Aquitalea magnusonii: one gene and its partner. The protein of the gene in region 1 interacts with the protein of each later gene in a pairwise test. Links are inferred from orthologs where the notes say so. Each region holds a gene or a part of one and is shown on either strand. Other genes may lie near its edges.

Region 1 (10,024 bases):
GGCCGGTATGCCATAGTTGCAGCGCGGTCTTGCCGCCAGCGGCATGCACCGAGGCATTCACCTTGCCCCAGGCGGCCACCTGTTCTTCGCTGTAAATACCCGGCGCACCGGCATAGCCCTTGGCGGTGCGGGAGATGTGGGTGCCTTCGGCAATGATCAGCCCGGCGCTGGCGCGCTGGGTGTAGTACTGCACCGACAGATCGGTGGGGACGTCGCCCGGTTCGGTATTGCGCAGGCGGGTAAGCGGGGCCATGGCAATGCGGTTGTTCAGGGTGACGGCACCCACTTGCAGCGGGGTAAACAGTTTATCCAGACTCATTTGAGCTTCTTCCTCTAGGCAAAGACAAGTTGATCAACGGTCAAAACCAAAGCCCTGCTTGCGGGCAACCGGGGCGACTTCGGGGAAATACACCTTCTGGTAGTACTGGGCGGTATTGGCGCTCCACGGCAGGCCATCCGGGCGGCCAATCTGCTGCCAGTAGCTGGCCAGCGTCTGGTCGTACTGGCGGATTTGTTCCGGCAACTGTGCGGCCTGGTAGTGTTCGTGATGGATAAAGCTCTCACGCGGCAGGCGCGGTTTGATGCTGCTGTCCTGATCAACATAGCCCAGAGCCACGCCAACAATGGGGAAGGTCAGTTCCGGCAGTTGCAGCAGTTCGATCATGGCTTGCGGATTGCGGCGGATGCCGCCGATCGGCACCACACCTAGGCCGGCAGCGCGGGCGGCGGTCATCAGGTTGCCCAGTGCAATACCTGCATCCACGGCACCGACGGCAAAGCCTTCCACGCTGTCCTGAATCACCTGCTCGGCACCGGCTGCTTCCACGCCAAGACGGGTCTTGTAGAAATCCACCACCAGGGTGACAAATACCGGGGCCTGGGCAATCCACGGCTGGCCACCGGCCAGGGCGGCAATCTGCTGGCGGCGCGCGGCGTCCTGCACCACCACCAGCGACACCTGCTGGCCATTGATGGAGGTGGGGCCTTTCCAGGCAGCGTCCAGCACCGCGTCCAGTACCTCGGCGGGGACGGGTTTGTCCTGATAGCTGCGAATACTGCGATGTTGTTGCATCAGTTCCAGTGTGCTGTTCATGGCATTCTCCCGTGTGGGTGAAAATAAATAGACCGGTCGTCTAGTTGATGTGTCAAAAATACCCGCCGCAAGGGCGGGCAAGATAAATGGGTATTGCTGCGTCAGCCTGCCTGACAGTCGCCCGGCTTGAGCATGGCGTCGGTCAGCGCCTGTGCCTGCAGCATGGGCTGCTGGGTGTGTTGCACCTTGAACAGCAGGGCGGAACCTACCCACAGGCTGTACAGACTGCCCGCGGTGTCTTCGGCTGACAGCCGGGTACACAGGCTGCCTTCCTGCTGCCCGCGGCGGATACAGTCGGCCAGGCGGACAATCACCCGCCCCATGCCCTCGGCCAGCGCTTCGCGCATCGGCTCGGACAGGTCGGAGACCTCGGCGGCCAGCTTGATGGCCAGACAGCTCTGGCTGTTTTCCTCACAGCGGTGGTTATCCAGCCAGCCGGAGAAGTAGCGCAGCAAACAGCTACGCGCATCGCCTTGGCTAGGGTCCAGTGTTTCCAGCAGGCGCGCATCGTAATGTTCGAAGTAGCGCTGCAGCATCTCTACCCCAAAGCCTTCCTTGGAACGGAAGTAATGGTAGAAGGAGCCTTTGGGTACACCGGCACAGCCGAGGATTTCGGCCAGGCCAACAGCAGAAAACCCCTTGCCCAGGATGATGGATTCTCCTGTGGCAAGCAGGTGTTCGCGGGTATCGGAAAACTGGCTGGGTCGTGACATGGGCAGATAGTACTAGACCAGTCGTCTAGTTTGCAAGTGTTCTTTTGCGGCCCACCGCGGTGTGACTGCAGAACCCTGCCAGCCTCAGGGCTGAAAACGACGGGTTTGATGGTGGGCATTGCTGCGCCAACCGTGGTGGGGCGCTGGTCGGGGGCCGGCTTGGTGTCTGCCCGTCTGCGCCAGAGGTTTCGCGCTGCTCACACAAAACTGCTGCTGCGTTGCGCCTCCTTGCCGTACTGCTTGTACGGTCTGTATCAGTGTGCCTTACCTCAGGGAGGCTACGCGCTTGTTAGCCGCTCTTAGCGTCATCTACAGGATGGTTTTTAAATTTATTAGTTATTAATTTAAAAAAATAAAAAAACTTTAAACATTGCATTGATTGTTTGCTTAGGAATATCTGAAAGATTCCACGAAATAGATATCTGTTACGCGAGATATATCTTAATCATGCGTTTGATTTTTCTCATAACAACAATCGCAAAATCTTGTAAATGCAGTTTACCTATGTAGAATGCATTTTATTTCTACTACCGCTTGGAATTTGCATGTTGCAGTGCAATCCACATGCATAAAAATGTGACGTTATGCACCTGATGCCCAGTCCTACAACAAGCAGGCCACGCCCGGTGCATGGGGGCGCGGGTGGTTTCACCTTGGTTGAACTGCTGGTCACCATCAGCGTGGCGGCAATGGTGATGGCCATTGCCGCTCCGGCCATGCAAGCACTGGTTGCCACCAACAAGATTGCCACTGAGGCCAACCGCGTGGTGGCGGGCTTCAACTATGCCCGTACCGAGGCGGTACGGCGCAACCAGCCGGTGTATGTCTGCTCGGCCAATCTGAATGTCAATACCAAGGTCATCAGCGGCTGCCTGGATCAGCAGGTAAGCAATCTGTATGACTGGGGTTTTGGCCAGTTGATTTATGCCGACAACCTCACCACCGGCACCATGGGCAGCTATGACAGCGGCGAGGCCATCAAAACCTTCAGCTACTACGGCGAGATGAATAACGGCGCCAAGCTGAACCTGGTGATGTCGGCCAGCCCGGTGGCCACGGTGAAGCAGATTGCCTTTGGCAGTGATGGCCGCCTGCTGGACGGTAACAGCCGCAAGCTGGTGTTACAGGACAGCACCAACAATCTGTGCCGGGTCATCCTGATTGCCGGCTCAGGGCGCAGCAAGGCATGTGACACGGCCAATGACAATAGCTGCGGAGCCTGCTCATGAATAAAACATCCGGTTTCACCATGCTGGAAGTGCTGGTGTCCATTCTGATTGTGGGTGTCGGCATGCTGGCGATTGCCGGCATGCAGGGGCGTACCCTGAAAACCGTGCGCGAAGCGGAAACGCAGGCGGTGGCTGCCATGCTGGCTGGTGAGGTGGCCGATGCCATGCGTGCCAACGCCAGTGCCACCATCAATGCCAGCGGCAGTGTCACCGAAGACTGGTCCAATTATGTGGAAACCAGCTATAGCGATCACAGCTCGGCCCCGATCACCCTGTGCGCAGCGGCCAGTGCCACGGCCTGCACCAGCGCCCAAATGGCGGCGTACGACCTCTATCAGTTCAAGAGCAGCCTGGCCTCGGCCTTTGTCGACAGCAACCGCTCCAGCGTGCGGGCCATTGTCTGTCGCGACAGCACCGCCTCATCCACCATCAATTTTGATGACAGCAAACTCGGCGGCTGTACCGGTGGCAGCAAGCTGATGATACGAGTGGCCTGGAAAGCGGCGATGGAAAAAAACGCCAATGCCGCGCTGGGCAGTAACGCGGCCAATCGTGCAGCCTCAGCCACCAGCAGTACCCGTGTCTATGGCTATGTCTTGCAGTTTGAACCATGAGTAATGCAATGAAACGGATGCGTGGTTTTACCCTGATTGAGCTGATGGTGTCACTCACCATCGGCATGATGGTGCTGGGCGCGGTGGTGGCGGTGTATATCAACAGCAAGCGTACTTTTACGGTGGTGAATCAGCGGATTGCCATGCAGCAAGATGCGCGCATTGCCTTGATGCAGATAGCGCGCGACCTGCGCATGGCGGGCAGCTATGGCTGCGCCACGCTGGATGCCAACAATACCGCTGCATCGCAGGCAGTGACGGTGGATACCAGTGCGGTGAGTGCGCCTGAGGTTTACCAAACCTTCATCACCAGTGGCGGCAGCTACCTGCCATTCATGGCCTATGCCTCTGGTACTGCCGGCAGTTGGTTGAACGGACAGACCGCCTCATCCGCGGTTGATGTGCTGGCCGTGCAGTATGGACGCGGGACGGCCCAGGCCACGGCCATTGCCTCCGGCGGGCAGGCCACGTTTTCGGCCAACAGCAATAAGCAGCGTACCTACACGGTGGGGCAGAAGTTCTGGGTAGCCAGCACCTGCCAGAAAATCCTGCTGGAGAAAACCGATGCGGGTCTCGCTTCGGCCGGGGTGACGGTGAACGTGGGCAGCATGACCTCCGGTGCCGACATCATGGACCTGGTTTCGCGCGCCTATTTTGTCAACAGCAGCAGCGCACTGGTGATGACCGAGCTGGGGCAGGCCGGCACCTTGCAGGGGCCGAACGAGTTGATCGGCAATATCACCAAGCTGCAATACGAGTACGGTGAAGTCACCGACAGCGTCAACTGTCTGGTGACCTACAAGGACCGGTCCTCGGTGGGTAACTGGCGCAATGTTTCCTCGGTACGCATCAGCATGACGGTACGCAGTCAGAACCAGGTGCCGCTGGCCAGCGGCAATAGCTATGGCTACCTGACCCAGACCTACCAGACCACCGCCGCCATCAGGGGCAAGCAATGTTACAAGTCCAGTTGAAATCCATGCCTGCTGGCGCACAAGCTGGTGCCAGCCTGATTGTCTCCCTCATTTTGCTGGCGGTGATTGCCTTGCTGGTGGTGTACGGTGCCCAGCCCATGCTCACCGAGCAGAAAATCTCCAGCAACCAGAACGACCGCAATATGGCCTTCCAACTGGCGGAACTGGGCTTGAAGGCTGGTGAGAGCTATGTGGCCACCAACAAGCCGGCGCTCAGCTCGTTTGCTGCAGATTGTACCGGTGGCCTTTGTCTGCCCAGCCAGTCGGCGGGCGGTACCAATGCCTGGGAACGCAGCAATGTATTTACCGGCAGTTATAACAATTCACTGCAATGCACCAGTTGCACCTTCAGCGCTGGCTCAGACAGCCAGCAAAAGCCGCGTTACATCGTGGAGTTGCTGGACACTAACTATTCCGATGCGATAACCGGCACCACCGGCGTTACGCTGTATCGCATCACCTCCCGAGCCTGGGGCCGCAATGCCAATACCCAGGTCACCTTGCAAAGTTATTACGTGGTTTCCTGAGGCCGCTGTCCATGTCCCGTTCCCATTTCCGTATTACGGCTGCTGCGCTGGCGCTGTGTTCGACGACTGGCTTTGCGGCAAGTCTGTATCCTGCGGTTCCGCTATACCTCAATCAGAAAACCGTGCGGCCCAATATCGCCTTGATGGTGGATGATTCGGGCAGTATGAAGGATGCGCCAAATGGTCGGTCCATCACCACGACTAATCCTTCAAAAATTACGATTGCCAGAAAAGTTCTGACCAATTTGTTGAATAATAACTGGGATATGGCGTATTGGGGCTTGTTTCATTTTAATTATGGTCCATATTCTCGGTGGTATGGGGGTTATGTTCCGCTACGGTCCAGTCTGAAGCTGGATGGCTGGAGTGATCCAACATCATCGGATTCTAGTACACAGTTGACCAATTTTACCAATGATATTAATGGTACTGGTTTGACGGATTATCTTGGTACGCCAAGTGCCGGTGCATTTTATAATATCATGCGCTCGTTTTCCGGCCGACCTGGCTGGAATGGTTATCCCAGCTATCAGACGCCGCAGGATTATACCAATGATTCGCCAATCAAATATGTGTGTCAGAAAAATTTTGTTATCTTCATTTCGGATGGTTATCCAAATGATGAAGTAGTCAATGCAACCGAAAAAAACAAATCGGGTACATCTGTTGCATTGAATAGTTATACTCCGGTAGGCGTTGCAATGCCGAGTGTCGGTAGCAGTGTCGATCCAACTCTGATTCGCTATGCCGGCTTTTATTACCAGAACGGTATTGTTCCCAATGGTGTGACCACGGATCTGGAAGGCAATACATTCAGTGCTGCCACTGCACAGCCCATTGTCACTTACACCATTGGTTTTGGTTTGCCAGCAACGGATGATGGTCAAAAGGTATTGACTGCTACGGCGACTGCAGGCGGCGGTCAAAGCTTTAATGCCAGTGATGAAACCTCGCTGACCAACTCTCTGAAGGCGGTTCTGAACAGTATCAGTTCTACTACTGCGACCAATGTTCCCGTTGTTGCCAGCAAGCCCACCAATCCGACCGAAGCAATTCAGGCGACTTTTTATTCCGGTGACTGGTCTGGCCAGTTGCATGCTTACACGGTCAGCAGCACGACGGGCCTGGCTGATCTGAATTCGTCCATTCCGGTGCTGTTCAATTCATCCAGTACCACCCGGCTGGCCAATATTTTCACCAGCAACGGTGCCAGTGCCAATGGCGTACTGTATTCAAGCATCTCCAGTAACAGCAATCTGAACAGTTATCTTGCCGGTGGCTCACCATCCGGCTGGCGTAGCCGTAGCGGTGATAAATCCACCCCCTCCACCTTGGGTGACATTATCGACTCCACACCAACACCGTTTGGTACGACAGCCACCGCCGGTTTCGCTGTGGGGGCCAATGATGGCATGTTGCATGTATTTGGCCGCACCACCAGCAATTACACCGAAGCCTTTTCCTATATTCCGCGTGCCGTGACCGCAGCCAACCTAGCCTTACTGGGTTCTACGACTTATGGTACTGCCCAGCCGCACCTGTATTTTGTCAATGGCAGTCTCACCTTCAATAATGTCAGCGGTGGTGATAACCAGTTTTCCACCGCAAACAACGCGATATTGACCGGCGGCATGGCGCAGGGTGGACAGGGCCTGTTTGCGCTGGATATCAGCAATACCGTGGCCAATCCGGCCCAGTTGAGCGGTGGCAGTGCGTTCGGCAGCAAGAATGTGCTGTGGGATCATGTGCCGGCAGACCCCGGTTTTGGCAACCTGGGTTATACCTTTGCCAAGCCGGTGATTGCCCAGGTGTATGTAAACGGGGCAAAAAAGTGGGCGATGATTACCGGTAACGGCTATGACTCTGCCAACAAGGCCACCACCCTGATGGTGATTGACCTGAAAACCGGTGCCATGCTGTATGAGCTGGATACCGGCACCGCCAGCAATGGCCTGTCCTCACCGGCGGTGCTGGATATCAATAGTGACAAGGTGGCCGACTATGTCTATGCAGGCGATCAGGCAGGTAATGTCTGGCGCTTTACCCTGCAGACCAGCAAGTCCACCACCACTTCAGCCAGCAAGTTCTTTACCACCCAGGCCAACCAGCCGGTGGTGGCGGCACCGGCCATTTATGCCATCCCCGGGGGTGGGTACATGATTTATGTCGGCACCGGTCGCATGATGTACGAGAACACTACGGTGAATGACCGTACCACGGTGTATCCACAGTCCTTGTATGGGATTTACGACGACCAGACCAAGACCAACCTGACTTACAGCAGTTCCACCTTCATTACCGATACCGAAATGGCCAAGCTGAATGGCACGGCCTCCCTTGATGGTTCAGCCATTTCAACCGCCTCCAGCAAGCTCGGCAGCAGCGTGGTGTTCCGTAAAACCACCACCATTACCGATGCGGCCACCACCCCTGGCTTGTCGGTGGGGCCAACTGGTAATCGGGCTGGTTGGGTATTCAATATGGACAGCAGCAATGGTGAGCGCATGCTCTACCAGCCGGTGGTGGCGCTGGGCAAGCTGTATTTCACCACCCAGATACTCAAGGGCAGTGACAAGGTGTGCAGCAATGTTAACCAGCAAAGCGGCTGGGTGATGGCGCTGGACTTGATGACGGGTGGGAGGCCATCATCTCCGGCCTTTGACTTGAATGGCGATGGCAAGATCAATACCAGCACTGCATCACCGGATGGCGATATGGTGACGGATTCTGATGGTAAAACCAAAATTGTCCCTTCCGGCATCAACTACAACATTGGTATCCCGTCGGCCTTGTCGATTGCCTTTACCGTTACCACGGTGAATCTGGGCGATTACACCACCACCGATTCGGGACAGATGGGGACCTACCCCTATCCTTCCTCCACCAACACCAATGAAGTGCTGACTTTCTACGTGGGCGGCACCGGCGGCAGTAATGGCAATGTGGCTGCCGGCAAGCTGATACCGCGTGTCACATCGGTGGGCCGGCGCATTAGCTGGCGTGAAATTTTCTGAGGCAGAACATGAAGAAACAAAATGGTTTTACCCTGATCGAGCTGGTCATCGTGGTGGCGATTGTCGGCATCCTGGCTGCTGTTGCCTATCCTTCCTACACCCAGCACGTGATCAAGGGTAATCAGGCGGCTGCCAAGGCCAGCTTGGTGGAAAACGCCCACTATATGGCGCGGCTGTATGCGGAGAAGGGCAGTTATGCCTCGGCCACCCTGCCACAAACCACCTCGCCCAGCACCGGCACTGCGCTGTACAACATTGCCGCCAGCGGTGCCACGGCGGACACCTTCTCCCTGGTGGCCACGCCGGTGGACGGCATGTCGCAGGCCGGTACGGAAACCATTTCGGTCGATCAGGACGGCAACATCCTGTATTGCAGCCAAATCAACACCGGTAGCTGTCATCAGTAAACAGCCGGACATCGCCGTCGCCGCTGGCCATAGCAAAACCGCCAGCCCTTCCGGGCCGGCGGTTTTGCATTCCGCCCCTTTGGGCGGGTTTTTGCGGGGCAGATTTTTCCGTCCTGGGTTTACATCGCGCCTTCGAAAATACTTTCGATTTCAGCCTGGCTGGCCTGGCGCGGATTGGTCAGGCCGCAGGCATCCTTGAGCGCATTGCGCGCCAGCAGCGGAATGTCCTCCCGCTTCACGCCCAGCTCGGTGAGCGTGGCCGGGATGCCGATATCGGCTGCCAGTTTGCGGATGGCCACCAGGCAGGCTTTGGCTGCTGCCTCGGCAGTCAGGCCCTGGGTGTTCACCCCCATGGCGCTGGCAACATCGGCCAGGCGGGCGGCGGAGGTCTGCACATTGAAGGCTTCCACATGCGGCAGCAGCAGGGCATTGCATACGCCGTGCGGCAGGTCGTACACCCCGCCCAACTGGTGCGCCATCGCATGGACATAGCCTAGCGACGCATTGTTGAAGGCCATGCCGGCCAGAAACTCGGCGTAGGCCATCTGTTCGCGCGCTTCCAGGTTTTTGCCGTTTTCCACTGCGGTGCGCAGGTATTGGGAGATCAGCGACACCGCCTTGAGGGCGCAGGCATCGGTAATCGGCGTGGCCGCGGTGGAGACATAGGCTTCGATGGCGTGGGTGAGGGCGTCCATGCCGGTGGCTGCGGTCAGGCCCTTGGGTTTGGCAATCATCAGGTCCGGATCATTCACCGATAGCAAGGGGGTGACATTGCGATCGACAATCGCCATTTTCACATGCCTTGCTTCGTCGGTAATGATGCAAAAGCGTGTCATCTCACTGGCCGTGCCTGCGGTGGTGTTGATGGCAATCAGTGGCAACTGCGGTTTTTTCGAGCGATCCACGCCTTCGTAGTCGGCAATCTGTCCGCCATTGGTGGCCACCAGGGCAATGCCCTTGGCACAGTCGTGCGGCGAGCCGCCGCCCAGCGAAATGACAAAGTCGCATTGCTTTTCCTGCAGCACGGCAAGGCCGGCCTCGACATTGGCGATGGTCGGATTGGGCTTGGCACCGGCAAAGATGGTGGACTGGATGTCGCGTTCGTTCAGCAGGGCCTGGATCTGGCCTGCGACACCGATTTGGTCCAGCACCTTGTCGGTGACAATCAGCGCATGCCGGAAGCCGTAACCCTGGATGGCGGCCATGGCATCTTTAAGGCAGCCAGCACCCATGACATTGACAGCAGGAATAAAGAAGGTCGTGGTGGTCACTGTGTTATCTCCATTATTGACGGGCGGCCTGCGAGGGAAGCCCGGACTGCTTGCGGGAATCTGCATCGTGTTCATGACCTGAGTCATGCATGCAGCCTATAGCGCCAGCCCGGCGGTTGACATTCGACTTTAGTTGCATGCGCTGGATGGATGATGGCCGGTGCGCCGTGCATCATCGCGGC
Region 2 (16,729 bases), 2.9 Mb from region 1 along the record:
CACCACATCCGGCACAATGCCCTTGGCCTGGATGGAGCGGCCGCTAGGGGTAAAGTAGCGGGCGGTGGTCAGCTTGATGCCACCGGCGCTGCCCAGCGGCAGGATGGATTGTACCGAACCCTTGCCGAAGGTTTGCGTGCCAACCAGCACCGCACGTTTGTGATCCTGCAGTGCGCCGGCCACGATTTCCGATGCCGAGGCGGAGCCGCCGTTCACCAGCACCACCAGCGGCACTTTGTGGGTTTCCTGCGGCAGTACCGACAGCGGGTCCGGCATGCCGGGGCGACCGTAGTTCTGTGCGGAAGCCGTCAGTTTCATCTTGGCGTCAGCGGTACGGCCTTCGGTATACACCACCAGTGCATCCTTGGGCAGGAAGGCGGCAGAAACACCGACAGCGCTGGTCAGCAAGCCACCCGGATCGTCACGCAGGTCCAGCACCAGGCCCTTGAGCGGCTGCTTGTTCTGCTTGGTCATGCTGGCAATGGCTTCGGCCAGGTTTTCCGTGGTGTGCTCCTGGAACTGGGTGATGCGCACATAGCCGTAGCCCGGTTCCAGCAGTTTGGATTTCACGCTCTTGGTCTTGATGATGGCGCGCGTGATGGCAAATACCAGCGGCTTGGTTTCGCTCTTGCGGGCAATGGTGAGCGTCACCTTGCTGCCCGGCTTGCCGCGCATGCGCTTGACCGCGTCATTCAGCGACAGCCCGCGTACCGGCGTGTCGTCAATCTTGATGATCAGGTCACCGCTCTTGATGCCGGCTTTCTGTGCCGGGGTATCTTCGATTGGCGACACCACCTTCACCAGGCCGTCTTCGGCACCAATCTCGATGCCGAGACCGCCAAATTCACCCTGGGTGCCTTCGCGCAGTTCCTTGAATGCATCTGCATCCATGTAGTCGGAGTGGGGGTCCAGACCGCTGAGCATGCCCTTGATGGCTTCGGTAATCAGCTTCTTGTCATCAACCGGATCGACATAATCCTGCTTGATGCGGCCGAATACTTCGGCAAAGGTACGCAGCTCGTTCAGCGGCAGGGTGGTGGGTTCCTTGCCGGCAAAAGCCTGTACGCTGAGGGTCAGGGCACCGCCTGCCAGAGCCCCGGCGGCAAGCCAGGCAATTTTTTTCATGCGATGACTAGTCATGTTGTGTGTTGGTCTCCGATACCGCGAGTGGCTTAACGTACCCAGGTTTGCGGGTTGAGAGGTTGTCCCATATGCCGGATTTCAAAGTACAGGCCGGATTCGCCGCTGTCCAGTGCGCCTGTGTTGCCAAGTGTTTCTCCGGCTTTCACCGTGCTGCCCACGCCCTTGCCGATGGACGACAGCCCGGTGTACACCGTCAGATAATTGCCGCCATGATCTACGATCACGGCGTTGCCGAATCCGCGTAGCGCATCAGCATACACCACGTTGCCATCGGCGACTGCATGAACCGGCTGGCCAGCGGAGGTGCGGATGAATACACCCTTCCACGAAGTGCCTTCACTGCGCGCGCTGCCAAAGCGGCCTGCCAGTTGTCCTGATACCGGCATCTTCATACGGCCTTGCAGGCTGGCAAAGGCCTTGCCTGCCGCGCTGCTGTCAGCCACCTCTTCAACCGGCTTCTCTTGGGGTACCGGAACCGATTTTCTGGCCACTTCCGGTACCGGCTTGCCTTGTTTGCGCGCGCTTTCTGCCAGTTTGCGGCGGCGTTCGTTTTCTTTCTTGGCCGCCAGTGCCGCGGCCTGGCGGGCCTTGCGTTCTTCCGCCGCCTTGCGGATGGCTTCCTGGCGGCGGCGCTCGATTTCCTGGTTGATCTGGGCAATCAGGTTGGTCAGCCGCTTTTCATCTTCCTGCAGCTTGCTCAGCCGGCTTTGTCCGGCCTGGATTTCGCCGGATATCTTGTTCAACTGGGCAAGCTTGTTGGTCTTGCTGTTGAGCAGGGCGTTTTTTTCCCGGCTTTTGTGGTTGGACAGCGCATCCAGGCGGGCCAGCTCCTGTTCCAGCTGGAAGGTTAGCGCTTCAAGCTCATGTTGATGGCTGATCAGTTGCGTCACCATTTGCTGCTGTGCCTTGGCAATATGCTGGTAATACACCATGTCGCGCGAAGTCTGGTTCGGATCGTCGGCGTTGAGCATCAGCTTCATGGCGTCGTGATCGCCACTCTTGTACTGCCTGGCCAGCATCTGCGCTACGCGCTGGCGGGTTTCTGCCAGTTTGCGCGCGGTGGTTTGCACTTGCTGGCGCAAGTCTGCCAGTTGCTGTGCCGAGTTATTCTGTTTGTTTTCCAGCTTGGCAATCACCTGATTGGTTTGGGCAATTGCCTGCTCCGATTCTTGAATGGCGGATTTGGCTTCCTGTTGCACCGCCTGTTTCTGCGCCAGATCCTTCTTCAGATTATCGATTTCCTTGCGCACCGATTGCAGGTTCTGTTGCTGTGGGGCTGTGGACAAGGGATGGGAGGCAGGGGAGGGGGCGGCCTGGGCCGCGCCAGCCAGCAGGGCTAGCAGCAATATCGGTTTCATTCCATTTTCGCTTCGGATTACACCTGTTGCCTGCATGATAACAGGCCACGGCATGCCGGGCAGCTTCATTGCCGGCCTGCGTGGCAGGCCGGCCTGAAGGTCTTACGCGAAGTCGATCAGCGAGCGGCCGGTCATTTCCGCCGGCTGGGGCAGGCCCATGATCGCCAACAAAGAAGGCGCAATATCGCGCAGCGCGCCGCCTTCCTTGATGTGTGCCGGGCGGCCTACATACAGGAAGGGCACCTTGTCCAGGGTGTGCTGGGTATGCGGCTGATGGTGGGCGGCATCGTACATCTGTTCGCAGTTGCCATGGTCGGCGGTAATCAGCACCTCGCCGCCTGCCGCCTGCATGGCTTCCACGCAGCGTTTGACGCAGGCGTCCAGCGTTTCCACTGCCTTGACCGCGGCATCGAACTTGCCGGTATGCCCCACCATGTCGCCATTGGCGTAGTTGCAAATGATGGCCTGGTACTTGCCGGAGGCAATGGCTTCAACAATGTGATCGGTGACTTGCGGAGCATTCATTTCCGGCTGCAAGTCATAGGTTGCCACCTTGGGGGAAGGCACCAGAATGCGGTCCTCACCGGGGTAAACCTGCTCTTCGCCACCGTTGAAGAAGTAGGTAACGTGCGGATACTTCTCGGTCTCGGCAATGCGTAGCTGTTTCAGGCCCTGCCCGGCGAGATATTCACCAAAGCCGTTGCTGATCTTTTGCGGGGCATAGGCCACCGGGTTGCTGTAGGCCTCGCCGTAGGACGTCAGCGTGACAAACTGTCCCAGCTTGGGCTGCCGCGCACTGAAACCATTGAAGGCCGGGTCGGTGAGGGCTGTGGTGAGCTGGCGCGCACGGTCGGCGCGGAAGTTCATGAAGATGGCGACATCGCCATCCTGCATCTTGACCGGAGCGCCAATGCCGCTTGCCGCAACGAATTCGTCGTTTTCATCACGGGCATAGGCGGCTGCCAGCGCTTGCAGACCGCTGTCCGCATGGTGCAGGCCTTCGCCTTCCACCAGCAGGCGATAGGCGGGTTCCACGCGTTCCCAGCGCTTGTCGCGGTCCATGGCCCAGTAGCGGCCGGTGACGGAAACCAGGCGGGCAGCCGGGCAACTGGCCAGCACTTCATCCAGACGCTTGAGATAGGTTTCGGCACTGCGCGGCGGGGTGTCGCGGCCATCCAGGAAGGCATGCACGTAAATATGCGGAACGCCGGCAGCCTGGGCGGCACGGATCAGCGCGAAAATGTGATTTTCATGGCTGTGAACACCGCCATCGGACAACAGGCCCATCACATGCAGTGCCGAACCCTTGGCTTGTTGAATGGCCTGCTGCAGGACCGGATTCTGCTCGAAGCGGTTCTCTTCGATATCGCAATCGATTCGGCTGATGTCCTGTTGAACAATCCGCCCGGCACCGATGTTGAGGTGGCCCACTTCGGAGTTGCCGAACTGTCCTTTGGGCAGGCCGACAAAGCCTTCCGAGGCATCAATCACGCCGTAGGGATACTGCTGTTTGAGCGCATCCCAGGTGGGGGTGTTGGCATGCAGGATGGCGTTGTCGTCACCTTCCAGCCGGTGTCCGAAGCCGTCGAGAATGAGGAGTAAAACGGGTGTGATAGCTGTCATGATGTCCACAATCAGAATATTAGAAATTCTTGATGGTATTGATTTTTTTAGTTAGTATTGTACCGTAGTCAAACCAATATAAATACGCATTGCAAACTACTTAGGAGCAGAGCTTGCTGTTCAATGATGACCAGATCGAACAGTCCTCGCGGGCAATGAAGGCGATGTCACATCCCTTGCGGTTGAAGATCATCTCGGTACTGGGCGACCAGGAAGTCAGTGTGCAGGATATTGTGGAGCAGGTGGGAACCTCACAGAGCAACATTTCCCAGCATCTGGCCATCATGCGCGACAAAGGTGTGCTGCGCACGCGCAAGGATGCCAACCGGGTTTATTACCGGGTTGGTGATATTCGTACGCTGGAAGTGTTGAAGATGATGCGTGAAGTATTCTGTGGCTTTGTCGACTGATCTTCCTGTCAGTGTTTGCTCATGAAAAAAGGTCGCTTAAAGGTCGCTTAGCGGCCTTTTTTGCGTCTTACATACAAGATTTTGTTGACGGTAGCCACGATATCACCGGCTTCATCACGGATATCCACTGTCAGCTCTGGCAGATACTTCTCGCCCCCGGCGGTGCGGTGGCGGATGTCCTGCAATTGGCTGTCCTGCAGAGTGAAACAGGCCGTCACCACGCCCTTGCCCGGCTTGTGATACTCAATGGCTCCTGCCTTATCCCATACCACGTAGTCACGTCCCAGTGATTGCATCAGCATCAGCATGAAAAACGGATCGGTCATGGCGTACAGGCTGCCACCAAAATGCACGCCCACATAGTTGCGATTGGTCAATCCCAGACGCAGCTGTACGTTAATCTGTTTCCAGTCCGCTGCGATGTGGCGAACCTTGATGCCGGCACCAAGGAAGGGAGGCCACAGGTTAATCAGGGTCTTGAGCAGGCGCGGTGATGGTTTCATATAGAAATTTCAAACGGTTGTTTGATTTCTATGCTCAACAAAATGCCCGGCCCTGTCAAGCCAGGCAGGCGTTGGCGCTCGCTTAGAATGGCAGCTCTGGCTGCGCACCCTGCGGATGGTCGATCACTGCTTCGGTCACACCCTCTGCCAGGCGCAGCAGGACTCTTTCCTGATTCAGCAACTCCTGTGGCGATTTTACCGCCTGGCCATCGCGCTTTTGCACAATGGCATACCCCCGGCTTAGCACCGCTTCGGGATTCATCGCTTCCAGCGTTACCGCCAGTTGCTGCAAGTTTTGTTGCCTGTGCTGCAAAAGCTGGCGGATATTGCGTTGCAACTGTCTGCCCAGTTGCTTGAGCTGATCTTGCTGCTGCGTCAACTGCGGCTGGTGTCGCTGCAGACGGCTGTTGGCCAGTTGCAGACTGAAGCGACGGCGGGCAAACAGATTGTCCAGTCCGCGTTGTAGCCGGGACTGCGCCTGTTGCAGGCTTAGGCTTTGTCGGCGCATGGTGTCGCCAGGGTGGCTCAGGCGGCGTGCCAGATAGTCCAGGCGCTGGGATTTGTCGACCAGCAAGCGCCCAAGTGCGCGTTCCAGACCACGCTTGCCTTGTTCCAGTTGTTGGCGTAGTTGCTCCTGGTTGGGAGAAACCAGTTCTGCTGCCGCAGTGGGCGTGGGAGCGCGGCGGTCGGCAACAAAATCGCAGATGGTGAAGTCGGTTTCGTGGCCAACACCGCTGACGATGGGAATCCGGCATGCGGCCACTGCGCGGGCAACGATTTCTTCATTGAATGACCATAGGTCTTCAATGCTGCCACCGCCACGGCAGACGATCAGCACATCAACCTCCTGCCTTTGTGATGCTTGTTCAATGGCGCTGGCAATCTGGCGGGCTGCGCTTTCTCCTTGCACCGGGGCGGGGTAAAGAATGACCGGGATGGTAGGCATGCGCCGACGCAGCGTGGTGACCACGTCGCGTAATGCAGCGGCGGCAGGCGAGGTAACAATGCCGATGGCTGCGGGATGAACAGGCAGTGGCCGCTTGCGTGCCGCATCAAACAAACCTTCTGCATTTAGCCGGTTTTTCAATTTCTCGAAGGCTTCGTACAGGCGCCCAAGGCCGGCGGAGCGCATGGTGTCGACATTGATCTGGTAATCACCGCGCGCTTCATACAGTGTCACCAGTCCCTTGAGTTCCACCTGCATGCCTTCTGCCAACCTGAAGGGCAGCAGGGATAGTTTGTGGCGGAACATCACGCAGCGAATCTGTGCGCCGGCATCTTTGAGTGAGAAGTATGCGTGGCCTGATGCTGCCAAGGTCAGATTGGATATTTCTCCGCCAATCCACATCGGTGGCAAACCGGATTCCAGCAGGTCTCTTACCATGCGGTTAAGCGAAGAAACACTGATTACGTCATTTGCCGTGCTATTGAAATTCATGCTTGTCAAGTCATCCACAGCAGAAAATACCGTTTTTTGTCGTCTGTAAATTGTCCGACAAGGTAGAAGAATGGTATTTTCCGGTTTAATAAAATTCTTTTAAAAACAATGGCCTGCGTTATTTGTGCAAAATGCGGGCAATGGTGTGGAACAGGCGTTGGCGCTGCATTCGGCTTGTCTGTACACAAGCTTATCAACAAAGTTATCCACAGCATCTGTGGATGTCGGCAAATTTTCCTTAGAAAATCGAAGCTTAGCGAATTTTCTTGCAGGTGCTTGCGAAAAAGCTTTTTTTGCCGCCGCCTGATCATGGGCCATGGTTGCCGAGAAGTCTGGCAACCGCTAAAGTTTAGCGTTTAGCTACAGCTTTGGAGAATGTTTCGTGTGGTCAATTGTTGAAGCGGCCGGCTGGCCGATCTGGACCATCATACTGGCCTCGGTCATTTCGCTGGCCATCATCTTCGAGCGTCTGTTCAGTTTGCGCGCCTCGCTGATTGTTCCGGAGGGCTTGCTGGCGCAGACCGTAGCCGAATTCCGCCGCGCCGGTGCCTCGTCCGAATTGCTGCAACTGCTGCAAAATCATTCACCACTTGGCAAATTGTTTGCTGCCGGCTTGCGCAATGTGAGTGTCAGCCGAGAAGTGATGAAAGACGCCATTGAAGACGAAGGCCGGGTGGTGGCGCATCACCTGGAGCGTTTCCTCAATACACTGGGCACGATTGCGGCCATGGCACCCTTGCTGGGCCTGCTGGGAACGGTAATCGGGATGATCGAAATCTTCGGCTCCCAGGCCCCCGGTGGCTCCAGCAACCCGCAGCAACTGGCGCATGGCATTTCCATCGCGCTTTACAACACCGCATTTGGCTTGATCGTGGCCATTCCCAGCATGATGTTCTACCGTCACTTCCGTGCCCGTGTGGATGGCCTGCTGGTGGAGATGGAGGCCCAGGCAGTCAAGCTGGTGGAAGTTGTACACGGCGAACGCCAGAATGGTAGCCAGCCATGAATTTCCGCCGCGGCCGGCAACGGGAGGAGCCGGAAATCAACTTCATCCCGATGATTGACCTGCTGCTGGTCATCCTGATCTTCCTGATGGTTACCACCACGTATTCCAAGTTTGCCGAGATGAAAATCAATCTGCCCAGTGCGCAGGGGGATACCAGCCAGCAAGTGGCCACGCCGATTACCGTGGCGGTGGCTGCCAGCGGTGAAATGGAAGTGGCCGGGCGCAAGCTGGCGGCAGGGGACAAGGCTGGCTTGCAAACGCAGTTGCGTGATGCGGCAGCCGGCAAGAAAGATCCGGTTGTCGTGGTGAATGCCGATGCCAAGGCGACGCACCAGGCGGTGGTCAGCGTCATGGAGGCTGCCCGTGCCGCCGGTTTGTTGCAGCTGACATTCGCGACGCAGAACACCACGCCGTGAGTCGACTCAGTCAATTGATCGAACGCCACTGGTATCAACCGACATGGTGGCTGACAGCCCTTCTGGCTCCGCTGGAAGGGCTGTTTGCACTGGTTTCTGCGCTGCGCCGTGCCGGCTATCGCCTTGGTGTGTGGCGCAGTTATCGCTTGCCTGTTCCTCTTGTGGTCATCGGTAACATCAATGTCGGTGGCGTCGGCAAGACACCGCTGACACTGAGCTTGTTGGCCGATCTGCAAGCCCGTGGCGTGCGTGTGGGGGTGATCAGCCGGGGTTATGGCGGCAGCCACCGGCAAGCAACACTGGTGGCGGTGGACAGCCCGGCCGGACTGGTTGGGGACGAGCCCTTACTGCTGGCGGCAAGCGGAGCACCGGTGGTGGTGGGGCGCGACCGGGTGGCGGCTGGTCGGCATCTGCTGAAACTGCAGCCTGATTTGCAACTGATTCTTACCGATGATGGCCTGCAACATTATCGTCTGGCGCGTACGCTTGAAGTCGTGGTACTGGATGGGCAGCGTGGCCTGGGCAACGGTCGCTTGTTGCCTGGCGGCCCGTTGCGCGAACCTGCTGCGCGGCTGGCCGCTGTCGATGCCATCGTGGTCAATGGCGTTGGTAACGCACTGCATTTGCCGCGCAACATCCCCTGTTTTGCCATGCGGCTGGCAGCCCAGCAGCTACAGTCTCTGGCGTTGCCGCAACAGACTTGCGCGGTGCAGGACTTGGCCGGTCAACCGGTACTGGCACTGGCGGGTATAGGCCATCCCGAGCGTTTTTTCGCTACCTTGCAGTCACTGGGCTTCACCTTGCAGCAGTGCCTGACTTTCCCCGATCACCATGCTTTCACCCCGGATGATTTGCCGCCTGGAGACATGCCGGTCATCGTCACCAGCAAAGATGCGGTGAAATTGCGGGGAGTGATTCATGATGCGGCGCAGCGTGCTAGACTATGGGTCTTGCCGGTGACGGCTCAGCTGACGCCGGATCTTGCCGGCTGGCTACTTTCCCGATTGAAGATAAGACATGGACGCTAAATTTCTGGATATCCTGGTGTGCCCGCTGTGCAAGGGCCCGCTGGTACTCGACAAGACCCGGCAGGAGCTGATCTGCAAGGGCGACCGTCTGGCTTTCCCGATCAAGGACGGCATCCCGATGATGCTGGAGACCGAAGCGCGTGAGCTGGCTGCGGAAGAAGAAGTGAAATGAGCGGTTTTTCCGTCGTCATCCCGGCGCGCATGGCATCCAGTCGTTTGCCGGGCAAGCCGCTGGCCGATCTGGCCGGCAAGCCCATGGTGGTGCGGGTGGCCGAGCAGGCTGCACGCAGTCATGCCAGCCAGGTGGTGGTGGCTACAGATCACCATGACATCCTGCAGGCCTGTGCCGTACATGGCATCGAAGCGGTGATGACGCGGCAAGATCATGCCAGCGGTACCGATCGTCTGGCTGAAGTTGCCTTGTGCATGCAATGGCCCGCAGAGCAGATCGTGGTCAACGTGCAGGGCGACGAGCCGCTGATCGACCCGGCGCTGATCGACAGGCTGGCGGCGCTGATGGCCGAAACCCAGGTGCCGATGGCGACGGTGGCACACCCGTTTCAGGCAGCACCAGACATGTTCAATCCCAATGTGGTCAAGGTGGTACTGGATCACGCTGGGCGGGCCCTGTATTTCAGCCGGGCGCCCATTCCCTATGCCCGTGACGCGTTTGCACACGATACAAGCGTGTTGCCCGCCGACCTACCGGTCCTGCGGCACATCGGCATGTATGCCTACCAGGCAGGTTTTTTGCAGACCTACAGCTCATTGAGCCCCTCCCCGCTGGAGCAGTTTGAAGCATTGGAACAACTGCGGGTGTTGTGGCACGGCTACCCCATCATGGTGGCTACCGTGAGCGAAGCACCCGCAGCCGGCGTGGATACGCCGGCCGATCTGGAACGGGTGCGTGCCGTACTGGCCGGGCGCTGAGCGTCGGGCAAGGCCGCAATGCAAGACGGCCGATGAATACCAAACACAATAAACGACATACAAACTGACGGGAGTAATTATGCGATTGATTCTGTTGGGCGCTCCGGGCGCAGGCAAGGGTACCCAGGCCAACTATATTCGTGAACAGTTCGGCATTCCGCAGATTTCCACCGGTGACATGCTGCGCGCAGCGGTTAAGGCAGGTACACCGCTGGGTCTGGAAGCCAAGGCCATCATGGATGCCGGCGGCCTGGTGCGTGACGACATCATTATCGGTCTGGTCAAGGAGCGTATTGCCCAGGACGACTGTGCCAAGGGTTTCCTGTTTGATGGTTTCCCGCGCACCATTCCGCAGGCAGAAGCCATGATTGCGGCTGGTGTGGACATCGACTACGTAGTGGAAATCGACGTACCGGATGCCGCCATTGTCGAGCGCATGGCGGGCCGCCGTGTACACGTGGCTTCCGGTCGTACTTACCACATCACCTTCAACCCGCCCAAAGTGGCCGGCAAGGATGACGAAACCGGTGAAGACCTGATCCAGCGTGATGATGACCACGAAGAAACCGTGAAAAAGCGCCTGGCGGTGTATCACGAGCAAACCGAAGTCCTGGTTGGTTTCTATGGCCAGCGCGCGGCCAGCGGCGATGCCAAGGCACCGAAGTATGTGAAGATTGATGGCACGCAGCCGGTGGATGTGGTGCGTGCGAATGTCCTGAAGGCACTGGGTGCCTGAGCGACAGTTTTTATTGCCGATGTGACAAAGCGGGCTATGGCCCGCTTTGTTTTTGTATACTGCTTCTTGTTGCGGTTGAGGTGGCAAGAACTTGTTTTGCCGGGTTTTGCCGCCAACTATTCTAATGACTCTGCAGGAACCGCCTGCACCGATTGGCTGCCCAAGCAGCTGTCTGGCACGGCTCTGTGGCTGTGTGCCGGCTTATATGGTCGCAGTGAGAAGAGAGAAATACATGTATTACGGAGAGCGCTTCAACGGCATTTCCCACCTGATTGGTACCGTGCTGGCCATTACCGGACTGGTGAGTCTGGTGTATGTGGCAGCCGAGCAGGGCGATCCATGGAAGATCGTCAGTTTCAGTTTGTACGGCTCTACCCTGGTATTGCTGTATCTGATTTCCACCCTGTATCACAGCGCCAAAGGCCGTGCCAAGGCGATTTTGCAAAAGTGCGATCACTCGGCCATCTATCTGCTGATAGCCGGGAGCTACACGCCGTACTGTCTGGTGACCTTGCGTGGAGCCTGGGGGTGGACCTTGTTCGGCCTGAGTTGGGGCCTGGCCATCTTCGGCATCGTCCAGGAACTGACGCTGGGCCGACGTACCCGCTTGCTGTCGATGATTCTCTACGTGGTGATGGGCTGGCTGGTGGTGATTGCCATGCAGCCCTTGATTGCCGCCATGTCCTGGGGCGGCCTGTTCTGGCTGGCGCTCGGTGGCGTGATTTACAGCGTTGGCATTTATTGGTTCATCAATGATGAAAAGATCCGTCACGGCCATGGCATCTGGCACCTGTTTGTGATGGGTGGCAGCATTTGCCAGTTTGTCAGCGTAATGTTCTACGTAGCCTGATTGCCCTTGGCAGAAAGCAAAAGCCGCCAGCAGTTACTGGCGGCTTTTTTTGTCCTGGTGGCCATTTACACTTCGATTGGCAAGCGACCTTCTTCCACCAGCGTACACAGGGCCGTCACCACAACCGGGTCAAACTGGCTGCCGGCGCGGCTGCGGATATAGTCCAGGGTGTCGGACAGTGCCCATGGCTCCTTGTAGGGGCGCTTGTTGAGCAGGGCATCGAAGACGTCAACCACGGCAACAATCCGTGCGGACAAGGGAATGGCCTGGCCGCTCAACTTTTGCGGATAGCCATTGCCATCGAAGTGTTCGTGATGTCCCCCGGCAATTTCCGAGCCGAGTGAAAGATAGCTTTGCCCTTCCACCATCTGTGCCGATTTTGCCAGGATATGGGCACCGATGCTGGCATGTTGCTCCATGATGCAGCGCTCATCCGGGTCCAGTTTGCCGGGTTTGAACAGGATATGGTCCGGTGTGCCAACCTTGCCGACATCATGCAGAATGCTGGCCATGCCCACCATGTCCATGAATTCCGGTGTCAGCAGTTCCAGATATTGGCCGTTGTTGCGGATTTCTGCAGCGATGGCATGGGTCAGTTTTTGTACTCTTTGCACATGGTCGCCGGTATCGGTGTCGCGGAATTCGGCCAGGGCTGCCAATGCCACCACGGTGGCTTCCTGAGAGTGGCGTAGCTGGTTGTAGAGGTAAAGATTGTCATAGGCGGATGAAATGCGCTGGCAGAACACTTCCAGCAGATTGCGTTCTACATCATCCAGGGGCCATGGCGGGGTAAAGTGGACGGCAAATTCCCTGCCGTTCTGGGCGGTAATGCATAGCACGTCGTAGGGGTGCTGATAGATATTGCGCTTTTCCTGCAAGGCACGACAAATCGCATTGGCAAGTTGCGGGTAGTTCTCCAGGCTGCCGCTTTCCAGCAGCTTTTCATAGGCACCGGCCGCGGCCAGAATCTCCAGTTGTGGCCTGCCCATCTTGTCTGGCGTACTTTCCACGCAGAGTATGCCATCGGTGCCGACATCCAGGATGGCGCTGATCTGCTTGAGCACGCCGGAAGCGAACTCCTTGAGCGAGACCATCTGATACAGATCTGCCGCGCCTTCCAGAATCTTGGCCAGACCCTGACGGTTTTTTTCGATGGTGATCAGGTTTTCATAGGCCCGTAGCGAAGCGATGACGGTGGTAAATAGTTTTTGTACCGTCAGCTCGGTCTTGGTTTTGTAGTCGTTGATATCGTAATTGAGGATGACTTCCTGCTCGGGTGCCTGGCCGGGCTGGCCGGTACGCAATACGATTCGGGTGGTACTGATCTGCCGTGCTTCCCGGATGTGTTGAACCAGCCGCAGCCCGGCGTCGTCGGTTTCCATGACCACATCCAGCAGAATCAGTGCGAAATCGTCATGTTGTTCCAGCACCTGCATGGCTTCTGCTGCCGAATAGGCATTGAGCAGTTCCAGTCCGCGATCTTTATAGCGGATGTTGCGGATGGCCAGCGCAGTGGCGGTATGCACGTCCGGCTCGTCATCCACGATCAGGATTTTCCAGGGGCGCTTGTATTGTGCTTGCTGGTTTGCCTGCTCGGCAGGGTCATCCTCCAGCAGCCAGTTATCATCGTTATCCTGTTGCTGGCTCATTCCCTTGCCTCCCTGTGCGTAATTTCCGGCGCGATGCATGGCATGGTGATGGTAAAGGTGCTGCCTTTGCCCGGCTCACTATGCACTTCGATGGTGCCACCCAGTCGTTGCCGGATGATGTTGTACACGATGTGCAGGCCCAGCCCGCTGCCACCACTGCCACGGCGGGTGGTAAAGAAGGGGTCGAACACGCGATTGAGGTTTTCGGCGGGAATGCCCTTGCCATCATCTTTGACGCTGAGTCGAATCTCGCTGTTACTGCAGCGTTCGGCGTGTATCTGGATGGTGCCGCCGGGTTTTTCGTCAAAGCCGTGTACCAGCGCATTGACCAGCAGGTTGGTGACGACCTGTGATACCGCTCCGGGATAGCTGTCCAGCAGCAGGTCATCTTCACAATCGATGGCGATGCTGGTTTGCGAACGCTTGAAGCGCGGCTTGAGGCTGGTGACGATTTCATTGAGGTAGTCGTTGAGCTGGAAGTCGCGCCGTTGTTCACTGGTCTGGTCCACGGCGACTTGCTTGAAGCTGTGAATCAGGTTGGCTGCCCGCTCGGCGTTGGACAGAATCAGTTCGCAGCATTCTTTGGCCGTGTCTAGATAGGCCTGGAAATCACTCTTCTTGACGCCACCGTTGTCCAGTTTTTCAGTGATGTGCAGTGTTGTCGTTGCCAGATGGGAGGCGGTGGTCAGGGTAATGCCCACCGGGGTATTGATTTCATGGGCGACACCCGCAACCAGACTGCCCAGCGAGGCCAGCTTTTCGGTTTCCACCAGCGTTTGCTGTGTTTGCACCAGTTGACGCAGGGCCAGCTTGGCATTGTCTCTTTCCTGGCGTGCCTGTGCTTCGGCACTGGTGCGCATTGCCAGATCGGCGGAAATGCGATCGACGATGCGGTTGAAGCTGTGAGTGACCGCGCCGAACTCATCCTGGCCTTGCTGTTCCAGGCGCAGTGCGCTTGCATCGTCACTGCTGGCGGCCAGATTCAGTGCTTCTTGCAGCCGCTTGAGCGGGGCAAATACAAAGCGGTTGAGGTTGTAGGTCATCACGATGAAAATCAGACCATCCAGTAGCAGGATTTCCAGCAGGATTTCCAGCAAATGCATGTGCTGGCGATGTTCTAGCTGGCTACGTGACAGGTAGACCGTAGCCGTGCCGAGTTTTTCCCGGTTCTGATAAATGATGGGAATGAGCAGGACATCGTCACTGCTGGGCTTTTCCGCCGGTGCCATGTCGCGTAGCGTGGCATTGTCGGCGCTGCGGCTGCGGCCGATGTTCAGGCCGGCATCTCCGGTAATGCGGATGGCCACGACTGAGGCCCAGCCCAGTTCCGCATCCAGGGTAAGGCGAGTGTAGGAGTCGTCCATCTGCCATACGCCATGGGGCAATGACAGTGACAGGCGGGCCTGCAGCGATGCACGCTGGGCCTGGTAGTCTTCTTCATCCTGATTGCGGTTTTGCTTGTACGACAATAGCCCGGTGATTGCCACGACCACCGTTACCCCTATCATCAGCCAGAGCCTAAGCTTGGATTTGATGCTGTTCATTGCTTTTATTATCCCTTTTGCCCTGCTTCATCCTAGGAAGTCTTCCCGCGAAATGCCACTTTTGCTTGTGGTGCATGGTGGCATCGCACCGTTGAGGCTGTCACGGCAATCCAGTGCCAAGTACTGAATTTACCGGCTTATGGTTGTAAATGGCACCACATTCTGTGGCCTGTGGATACAAATTCACTGGTTTTGTCTGCCACTTGGTGAAGATATTTCCCGGTGGTCTGCGGATGCGGCGCTGCCGCGCAAGCGGCCAAGGTTGGGGAGCGGCAGCTTCTGCAGCAATAGCCCGCCCAGGATCAGTGCCAAGCCCAGCAGGGTGGAGGGGAGGATTGGTTCACCCACGACGAAATGAATCAAGACCAGCGAAAGCAAGGGGGAGAGGAAGATCAGGTTGGCAATGCGTGCGGTGCTGTTGGTGAGTTTCATTGCGCTGAGCCACAGGACAAAGGTGAAGCCCATTTCCAGGGCTCCGACGTAGGCGGCTCCGGCCAGTCCCTGCCATGCCACCGCATGCAGTTCTCCGGTGGCGGCGCAGAACAGGAGACTGAGCGGTAGTGACAGCAAGAAATTCAGCGTCAGTCCCAGTACCGGTTCACGCTGGTCCCGCGCATTGAAAATCCAGTAGGCAGCCCACAGCAGGGTGGAGGCCAGGGCGTAACCGACACCGGCAACACTGGAAAAGTGCAGGCTGAGCAACTGGCCATGGGTGCCGATGATCAGTACGCCCAGATAGCAGACGACGGCCGCTGCGCTATCGTTCAGACGCAACTTGTGCTTGAGCAAGGGCACCGACAATAAGGTCATGGTCAGGGCCCAGGTGTAGTTGATGGCTTGCGCTTCCTGTGCCGGAAGCAGTGCGTAGGCCTTGAACAGGATCAGGTAATACAGCAGCGGATTGACCGCGCCCAGCAGCAAGGAGCGTTGCCAGTGCTGGCGCAGGGCTGGCAACAGACTGGCTATGCGTCCCTGGTAGAGCAGGATGCCGAGCAGGCTGGCGCTTGAGGCAAGGCTGGCATAGAGCACCAGCTGTGCTGGCGTCAGATGCGCCAGGCTGATTTTGAAGGCCGTGGCAACGGTGGACCAGGCAAGGACGGCACAGAGGCCATAGGCATAGGCTTTCTTCTGCTGCTGCAAGAGATGTTTCCTCCGGAAGAGGCGGCTATTTTACCTAGCCAGCATGTGCGCCGGAGAAGTATTTCCTTGCCTAAAAGGGCAGAAGGTGCTGCTGTGGGGCATGGTCGATCCGGGAGCCGGGCTGAGCATGGTTGTTTCTTGCCCGTTGCGTTCATTCCTTGAGCAAGCGGTTGAGGATATGACTGCAACGCTGCGCGGTGGCTGATGCGGTCAAGCCGATCGGCCCGCCGGCTTCCTGCTGGTATTCGTCGCCAGCCATGCCGTGTACCCGTACCGCCAGGCAGCTAGCCTCCATGGCCGGCATGCCTTGCGCCAGCAAGGCTGCAATCAGGCCGCTGAGGACATCGCCCTGACCGGCAACGGCCAGAGCGGGACCGCCGCTGGTATTCAGCCGGTATGGCTGTTTGGCGCTGGCAATCAGCGTCCCCGCACCCTTGAGTACCACGACACAGCCGAACCGTTCTGCTAACTGGCGTACTGCGGCAAGGCGGTCTGCCTGAACCATGGTGGTGGTGCAGCCCAGCAGGCGTGCGGCTTCTGCCGGATGAGGTGTCAGGATGGTTTCGTGCTGGCGCATGGCCAGCATGTCCTGCAGTTGACTATCGCTGGCGAGCATATTGAGGGCGTCAGCATCCAGTACCAGTGAGCAAGCGGATGCCAGGGCGTGCTCCAACCATTGCCTTGCCTGCTTGCTCTGTCCCAATCCCGGCCCGGTGGCCAGTACATCACAGTCCGGCTGACTGCGTGCTTGCCGTGCATCATGCAGCATCAGTTCCGGGTAGCTGACATCGACTGGCAGGCGGCCATCCAGGGTCAGCACATGGACTTTGCCGGCGCCGCCTGCCAGTGCGGCCCGCCCGGCAAGCAGGGCGGCTCCCAGCATCCCTTCGCAGCCGCCAATGATGGCTACCGTGCCATGGCTGCCCTTATGGCTGTCACGGCGGCGCTGCAGTGT

The links.
Region 2: the proteins of DLM_RS15015 (region 1) and kdsB interact in binary tests that used the Escherichia coli proteins (3 or more experiments, as listed by UniProt). The link is inferred for Aquitalea magnusonii from one-to-one orthologs.

Annotation. Positions count from the first base shown.
Region 1 is NZ_AP018823.1:3,149,890-3,159,913, reverse strand. The notes cover bases 1-2,755. They hold DLM_RS15015 (TetR/AcrR family transcriptional regulator), read right to left. Parts: upstream 1,807-2,755; coding sequence 1,195-1,806; downstream 1-1,194. Other genes in these bases: DLM_RS15010 (GspH/FimT family pseudopilin), read left to right, coding at 2,460-2,755; DLM_RS15020 (NADPH-dependent oxidoreductase), read right to left, coding at 353-1,093; nemA (N-ethylmaleimide reductase), read right to left, coding at 1-319. In the rest of the region: more of DLM_RS15010, read left to right, coding at 2,756-3,035; type IV pilus modification protein PilV, read left to right, coding at 3,032-3,649; DLM_RS15000 (PilW family protein), read left to right, coding at 3,658-4,623; DLM_RS14995 (pilus assembly PilX family protein), read left to right, coding at 4,605-5,150; DLM_RS14990 (pilus assembly protein), read left to right, coding at 5,852-8,164; DLM_RS23735 (type IV pilin protein), read left to right, coding at 8,173-8,571; yiaY (L-threonine dehydrogenase), read right to left, coding at 8,691-9,803. UniProt on the Escherichia coli protein: Involved in response to both electrophiles and reactive chlorine species (RCS). Represses the transcription of the nemRA-gloA operon by binding to the NemR box.
Region 2 is NZ_AP018823.1:226,594-243,322, forward strand. The notes cover bases 7,975-10,974. They hold kdsB (3-deoxy-manno-octulosonate cytidylyltransferase), read left to right. Parts: upstream 7,975-9,093; coding sequence 9,094-9,855; downstream 9,856-10,974. Other genes in these bases: lpxK (tetraacyldisaccharide 4'-kinase), read left to right, coding at 7,975-8,925; DLM_RS01195 (Trm112 family protein), read left to right, coding at 8,915-9,097; adk (adenylate kinase), read left to right, coding at 9,935-10,591; trhA (PAQR family membrane homeostasis protein TrhA), read left to right, coding at 10,824-10,974. Outside these bases: DLM_RS01150 (S41 family peptidase), read right to left, coding at 1-1,125; DLM_RS01155 (murein hydrolase activator EnvC family protein), read right to left, coding at 1,173-2,501; gpmI (2,3-bisphosphoglycerate-independent phosphoglycerate mutase), read right to left, coding at 2,604-4,124; DLM_RS01165 (ArsR/SmtB family transcription factor), read left to right, coding at 4,238-4,534; DLM_RS01170 (DUF4442 domain-containing protein), read right to left, coding at 4,582-5,037; xseA (exodeoxyribonuclease VII large subunit), read right to left, coding at 5,120-6,475; DLM_RS01180 (MotA/TolQ/ExbB proton channel family protein), read left to right, coding at 6,858-7,481; DLM_RS01185 (ExbD/TolR family protein), read left to right, coding at 7,478-7,897; more of lpxK, read left to right, coding at 7,894-7,974; more of trhA, read left to right, coding at 10,975-11,441; DLM_RS01215 (DUF3369 domain-containing protein), read right to left, coding at 11,507-13,090; DLM_RS01220 (sensor histidine kinase), read right to left, coding at 13,087-14,634; DLM_RS01225 (DMT family transporter), read right to left, coding at 14,818-15,774; DLM_RS01230 (NAD(P)H-hydrate dehydratase), read right to left, coding at 15,926-16,729. UniProt on the Escherichia coli protein: Activates KDO (a required 8-carbon sugar) for incorporation into bacterial lipopolysaccharide in Gram-negative bacteria.